2 linked regions of the Methylobacillus flagellatus KT genome follow. The protein of the gene in region 2 interacts with the protein of the main gene of each other region in a pairwise test. Links are inferred from orthologs where the notes say so. Each region holds a gene or a part of one and is shown on either strand. Other genes may lie near its edges.

Evidence for each region.
Region 1: the proteins of glnL (region 2) and MFLA_RS09635 interact in binary tests that used the Escherichia coli proteins (3 or more experiments, as listed by UniProt). The link is inferred for Methylobacillus flagellatus KT from one-to-one orthologs.

Annotation. Positions count from the first base shown.
Region 1 is NC_007947.1:2,020,010-2,024,206, forward strand. What follows is about bases 832-3,563. They hold MFLA_RS09635 (P-II family nitrogen regulator), read right to left. Parts: upstream 2,501-3,563; coding sequence 2,162-2,500; downstream 832-2,161. Other genes in these bases: MFLA_RS09625 (cytochrome c/FTR1 family iron permease), read left to right, coding at 832-1,629; MFLA_RS09630 (VOC family protein), read right to left, coding at 1,732-2,112; MFLA_RS09640 (NAD+ synthase), read right to left, coding at 2,537-3,563. In the rest of the region: more of MFLA_RS09625, read left to right, coding at 1-831; more of MFLA_RS09640, read right to left, coding at 3,564-4,144. UniProt on the Escherichia coli protein: P-II indirectly controls the transcription of the glutamine synthetase gene (glnA). P-II prevents NR-II-catalyzed conversion of NR-I to NR-I-phosphate, the transcriptional activator of GlnA. When P-II is uridylylated to P-II-UMP, these events are reversed.
Region 2 is NC_007947.1:2,626,222-2,629,196, reverse strand. It holds glnL (nitrogen regulation protein NR(II)), read right to left. Parts: upstream 2,050-2,975; coding sequence 952-2,049; downstream 1-951. Other genes in the region: glnA (type I glutamate--ammonia ligase), read right to left, coding at 2,849-2,975; MFLA_RS12495 (DUF4124 domain-containing protein), read right to left, coding at 2,262-2,744; ntrC (nitrogen regulation protein NR(I)), read right to left, coding at 1-896.

The DNA.
Region 1 (4,197 bases), 610 kb from region 2 along the record:
CAAATTCTGGCAAAAGCGGAAGGCGATGCCGTCTCGGCGACAGCCAATCGCCTGCGCCTTGCCGTCATCCAGGCATACAAGGTCACCGTTGCGCCCAAGGATATCCCGGACCTCAACCGCGGCGCGCAATTGTTCGGCGAAACCTGCGCAGCATGCCATGGTGCCAACGGCCACGGCGATGGCCCGCTGGCAAAGGGGCTGGAGCCAGAACCCAGCAACTTCCACGATCAGGACCGCATGCGCATGCGCAGCATTTACGGCTTGTACAATACCATCACCCTAGGCGTCAACGGCACCCCGATGCAATCCTATGCGCAGTTGCCCGAGGCCGACCGGTGGAGCCTGGCATTCTATGTAAGCAGCCTGCGTGCGACCGATGCACAAAAGGCCGCTGGCAAAGCCGCATGGCAGCAAGGGCGAGGCAAGGCTGAACTGGGTAACCTGAAGCAATTGGTGATGCAGGCTCCCGCCGAACTTGAACAGGCCGGCCTCAGCGATGTGCAGGCATATCTCACCGCTCAGCCGTCTGCGCTGCAGGCAGTTGCTGTCAACCCGCTCAATATCTCGCGTGACAAGCTCGAAGCCACGCTGAGCGCTTATCGCAAAGGGGATGAGTCCAGTGCACGCCAGCACGCCATCAGCGCCTATCTCGAAGGCTTCGAGCTGGTGGAAAACAGCCTGGACAACATCGACAAGCCGCTCCGCCTCGATATCGAGCGCCACATGATGGACCTGCGCAGCGCCATTGCAGGCAAAGCCAGTGCTGAAGACGTCGAAACTCTCATCAACCAGATCAATGACCTGCTGGACGAAGCCGATGAAAGATTGGCATCTGGCAGCCTCATCGGCGCCACCGCATTTGTCAGCTCGCTATTGATCCTGCTGCGCGAAGGTCTGGAAGCCATCCTGATCCTGGCGGCATTGAGCGCATTCATCAGCAAGACCGGCAGGCGCGACGCCCTACCCTATTTCCACCTTGGCTGGATATTGGCCATTGTTCTGGGCGGCATCACCTGGTTCGTTGCAAGCTACCTGCTCACCATCTCCGGCGCAGGCCGTGAAATGACCGAAGGTATCACCGCGCTGGTTGCGGCTGCCATGCTACTGTACGTGGGCTACTGGCTGCATAGCAAATCACACGCCCACGCCTGGCAGCAATTTATCAGCGATCATGTTAACGCAGCCCTCAACAAACGCACCTGGTGGGCTATTGCCGGGGTTTCGTTCCTCGCGGTGTATCGAGAGCTGTTTGAGGTCATCCTGTTCTACCAGGCGTTGTGGACACAGGCCGGAACGGAAGGCCAGGGCGCTGTGGTAGCCGGCATCGTCGCTGCCGCCGTCCTGCTGGCGCTGTTATCTTGGGCCATCCTCAAATTCAGCGTCCGCCTGCCGCTGGGCAAGTTCTTTGCTGCCACGGCAGGCTTGCTGGCCCTGATGGCCGTTGTGTTCGCGGGCAATGGCTTCGCCGCCCTGCAAGAAGCTGGCATCGTGGCAGCAGACCGCCTACACTTCATCAGCCTACCGTTGCTGGGCATACACCCCACCATCCAGACATTGGCTGCACAAGGCATCGTACTGGCGCTGATCGTGGCCGGCATGCTGATCAGCCGTAAACAAGAAAAACATTAGCATTCCGCAAATAAAAAGCCTGACGACGCCAGGCTTTTTATTTGCGCTCGACAACAGCAGCCAGCTCTGCGCCTGGCTAGTCAAGCATGATGAATACCCTGATCAATCCATCTTGACTGCAGAGAATTCCAGCGCATTGCCATCGGGATCACGACAGAACAATGCCGCCCGCCCGGACATGCTCATGGTGTACGCCACACCCGCCTGGTCCAGTACCTGCTTGACTTCCATCACGTCATCCACGGCAAAGGCCACATGGTAATCTCGGCCACCATGGGCGGGAAGCTCCGCACCGGCATAGGGGTTTGGCACCACCATCAGGTGCAACTGGTTGATGCCGATGTCGTACCAGGCCCCATCAAAGCTCAATGGGGGACGCTTGTCGCTGGGCTTCAGGCCGAGCAGGCCCTCATAGAAAGCGCGGGAACGCTCCATATCGGACACGATAATGCCGGTATGCAGCATTTGCTTGATCTTGATCATGCAGGTTCACCCTCCACTCGCGGCAGCTTACAGGCCAATGAAATAGCGTTTAGATGGCTGCCTCATCGGTCTCCCCGGTACGGATACGGATAATCTGCTCCACGGGAGTCACGAAAATCTTGCCGTCGCCAATCTTGCCGGTACGTGCTGCCTTGATGATGGACTCCACTGCTGCATCCACGACATCGTCGGTCACCACCAGCTCGACCTTGATCTTGGGCAGGAAGTCCACCACATACTCCGCACCGCGGTAGAGTTCGGTATGCCCTTTCTGGCGGCCGAATCCCTTCACCTCGGTCACCGTCAACCCGTTTGCCCCGATCTCGGATAGCGCTTCGCGCACCTCGTCGAGCTTGAATGGCTTGATTACTGCTTCAATTTTTTTCATCGCTTGTTCCTTTTCCTGGTTGTTTCCGTCTTGAAGCTATCTATTGAACACGAATTTGTTGGTCAATGGGTAGCGCCTGTCCTTGCCAAAACCTCGCTTGGTCACCCTGACACCGATAGGTGCCTGGCGCCGCTTGTATTCGTTACGGTCAACCAAGCGGGTCACGCGGAGCACATCCTGCTCCCGGTAGCCCAGCGCCAGGATTTCCTCCCAACTGTAATCATTTTCGACATATGCCTCCATGATACCGTCCAGTACCGCATAATCCGGGAGACTGTCCTGGTCTGTCTGCCCATGGCGCAATTCCGCCGACGGCGGCCTCAGGATGATACGCTCGGGAATCACCTGGCTGATCGTATTCCGGTATTTGGCCAGCTGATAGACCAATGTCTTGGAAACATCCTTGAGCAAGGCAAAACCGCCCGCCATATCCCCATACAATGTCGAATATCCTACCGCAGTCTCGCTCTTGTTGCCGGTGGTCACCACCATGCTGCCGAACTTGTTCGAAAGCGCCATCAGCAAGGTACCGCGAATGCGTGCCTGCAGGTTTTCCTCCGCAGTGTCGAAGGGCCTGCCGGCGAACTCCGGCGCCAAAGCTGCGCAGAATGACTCGAATACGGGACCGATCGCAATCTCGCTATACCGCACATTGAGTCCTGCTGCCATTGCCTGGGCATCTTCCAGGCTGATGGAAGCCGTGAATGCCGATGGCATCATCACCGCCTGCACCTTGCCAGCGCCCAGCGCATCCACGGCAATCGCCAGCGTCAAGGCGGAGTCGATGCCGCCAGACAAGCCAAGCAGTACGCCCGGGAAATTGTTCTTCAATACATAGTCGCGGAACCCCAGGCTCAACGCTTGGTAAACCGCTGGCTCCAGCCCGGGCAGAGGATGAATCTCCGCGGGCTCAGGCGCCCCATCGCTGAAGGATACGATGCCCAATGCCTCATCAAAGGACGGCAGTTGCTGAGTCAATGCCCCCTCATCATTCATGACGAAGGAAGCGCCGTCGAAAACCAGCTCATCCTGGCCGCCAACCAGGTTGGCATAGACCACGGGCAACCCGGTTTCCTTGATGCGGTCACGCACTACTGCATAGCGTTCCTGTTGCTTGCCGATATGATAGGGCGAGGCATTGAGCACCAGCAACACGGTCGCGCCCGCATCGCGAGCACGGCGGGCCGGTTCGGGCGCCCAGACATCGGCACAGATCACGATACCAAGCTTGCAGCCCAGGTGATTGATAACCAGGGCTTCGCTACCTTCGCTGAAGTAGCGTACTTCGTCGAAGACGCTGTCGTTGGGCAGTAATGCTTTGTGATAGGTATGGCAGATTCGCCCCGCTTCGAGCACCGAAGCTGCGTTATAGCGGTTGCCGAGATATTTGCGTGGATGGCCGACAACCACGGTCAATGTGGCGGGAAGCTCCTGTGCCAAGGCATACAGCGCGCGTTCGCAGGCGTGGTAAAAATCATCTCGCAACAACAAGTCTTCGGGTGAATACCCCGACAATGCCAGCTCGGGACAGAGCAGCAAAGTCGCCCCGGCCGCTTCGGCACGCCGGGCCTGTTCGACGATCTTGGCGGCGTTGCCTGTCAGGTCGCCGGCCGTGGCATTGATTTGAGCGATCGCGATTTTCATCGTCTCGAGCCTGCAGGTTGCAGAATACTGCCGTCCACGGCAATACCGCTACC
Region 2 (2,975 bases):
ACGTTGAGGCGGTGGAACAAGTCCTCGCGGAACAGCCCGAGCTTGACCCTTTCTTCCAGGTCCTGGTGGGTGGCGGCAATGATGCGCACATTGACCTTGACCGGCTGGTGGCCCCCTACGCGGTAGAACTGTCCATCGCATAGCACCCGCAACAAGCGCGTTTGCAGGTCAGAAGGCATGTCGCCGATTTCGTCGAGGAACAAGGTGCCGCCGTCCGCCTGCTCGAAGCGTCCGCGCCTGGCGGCTTGCGCCCCGGTAAATGCGCCGCGTTCATGGCCGAATAGTTCAGACTCGAGCAAATCCTTGGGGATGGCTGCGGTATTGATGGCAATGAACGGCTTGTCGAAACGGGGGCTGTGACGGTGCAGTGCGCTTGCCACCAACTCCTTGCCGGTGCCGGATTCGCCATTGATCAATACTGTGGAGTGCGAGCGGCTCAGACGACCAATCGCGCGAAACACTTCCTGCATGGCAGGAGCTTGGCCGATGATCTCTGGTGTTTCCTCTTGTATCACTACTTCAGTTGCCTGGCGCATGCTTTCATCCACTGCACGGCGGATGATTTCAATCGCCTGGTCAACATCGAAAGGCTTGGCCAGATATTCAAAAGCCCCGCCTTGGAATGCAGCAACGGCACTTTCCAGGTCGGAATAAGCGGTCATGATGATGACAGGAATGTCTGGATGGCGTTGCTTCACCTCATGCAGGAAATCCAGGCCAGAACCATTAGGCATGCGAATGTCGCTGACAATGACTTGTGGCTCTTCCCGGGTAAGGGCATTCAGTGCCTCGGGTACCGATGCGAAAGTCTTGAAATCCATGTCTGTACGGGCTAGCGCCTTTTCGAATACCCAGCGTATGGATTTGTCGTCGTCTATGATCCAGATCGGTTTCATGATGGTTACCTGTACAGTCTTTGTTTTGTATTGAAAGTATTTGCTCTGCTGTGGTTTATTGTCTTGCGATGTAAGACTTCATTGCCGTGCTTTCTATTGGCAGCAATATGGTGAAAGTGGTACGGCCCGGTTCGCTTTCGCATTCGATCATGCCGTGATGCTGGGTGATGAAGGTCTGGGCCAGCGTCAGGCCCAGGCCTGTTCCGCCCTCCCGGCCTGACACCAGCGGGTAGAAAATGCGCTCGCGGATGTCGGGCGGAATTCCGGGGCCGTTGTCGATGATCTGCAGCTTGATGGCAACCCGGTAGCGTTTTTTTGCCAGTGTGACCTGACGGGCCGCACGCGTACGTAAGATGATTTCCGGTGCTTGCTCGCCAGGGTTGTTCAGCATGGCCTGCACGGCATTGCGCGCGATGTTCAGGACCGCTTGGATGAGTTTCTCGCGGTCGCCGATCAGCTCGGGCAGGCTGGTGTCGTAATCCCTGCGGATCTGGATGCCGCGGGGGGACTCAGCCAGCAGCAGGCTGCGCACACGTTCCAATACTTCGTGGATGTTGGTCGGCTCGTATTTCGGGACGCGGTGCGGCACCAGCAGCCGGTCCATCAGCAATTGCAGCCGGTCGGCCTCCTTGATGATGACCTGGGTGTATTCGCGCAGGCTGACTTGCGGCAGCTCGTGTTCCAGCAGTTGCGCCGCACCGCGTAGCCCGCCTAGCGGATTGCGGATTTCATGGGCCAGGTTGCGCAGGAGTTCGGCGTTGGCTTGCTGTTGGATGAGCATGCGTTCTTCACGCGCAATGCGCAGCTGCTGGTCCATATGCTGGAATTCGAGTACCAGGCACGCTGGGTCCAGCTCTACCGGCGTCACAGTGCAGGTAACGGCGAAAGATTGCTGTCGCAGCGTGGTGATAGGGAACTCGTGCTCGCGGAACGGGCTGTGGTACTTGATGGCGTGTTCCATGGCGGAGTCGAGGATGTCGCAGCCAGGAAATACCTGAGACACCGGCAGGCCTGCGATCTGTTTGGCACTGATGGCGAATAGCACCTCGGCGCCGGGGTTGGCATAGACAACGTGACGCTGATTATTGAGTAGGATAATCGCGGTCGATAAATGCTCTAAACCTGCGAATGAGGGGGGGATTTTATGTTCCATGGCTTCTATTAAGCAAAAGCCAGGCCAGGCCCCGTGGCGTTATGCAGGCAGGCTATGCTACAGGCGTCCCGGCTCGCGTCAGCCCCGCGCTTGCAAGCGCGGGTGGGGTATAGCGCTATTTGCTGTGCATTGGGGGCGACCAAGGCTTTCTCCTCATGCTTTCGCTGTGCATAGTGGGCCTGGCGTGGACATGACGCCGGTATGGGCAGTAGTTATTTGAATGCTTCCAATTCTTTTTCCAAGAGCTGTACATTGCGCTCGTGCGCATCCACTTCGGCTTGCAAGCGCTTCATTTTTTCCTCGAATTTTGCGACGTTGCGATAGGTTTTTCCGTTGGCGCCCCGGTAAACCTCAGGCTTGGATTCGCCTTCGGCATAGGCTTTTTTTGCTTCTTCCAGGGCTGCGCGTTCAGCCTCCAGCTCTTCAAGCAGGATTTGCTTGCGCTGTTCATCGCGCTTTTTCTGGGTTTGGGTGTCGATGCGCGGAAAATCGCTAGGCGTGGCCTGGGGCTTGGGTTTGGGCGGGGGAGCCGGGGGCGGCGGATCTATATCCAGTTTGATGGCTCCCTTGCTGGGGACATTGGAGTAGGTGACATGCCCATGTTCGTCCACGCTTTTGTAGATTTCGGCATGGGCGCTGCCATGCATGACTGCATACATGGGCCAGGCCAGAAGGAATAGGCTGATTCTTTTCATGAGATTCAGTGTAGAGCAGAAGTCTGGGACAGGCAATTGCTGACGGGATGGATTCCAGATACAAAAAAAGCGGGTTACCCCGCTTTTTCTGGTGGTTGCGCCGCTTAAACGCTGTAGTACATGCTGAACTCGATCGGGTGTGGAGTCTGGCGTAGCTTGGTTACCTCTTCCATCTTCAGATCGATATAAGCGCTGATCCAGTCATCGGAGAACACGCCGCCGCGGGTCAGG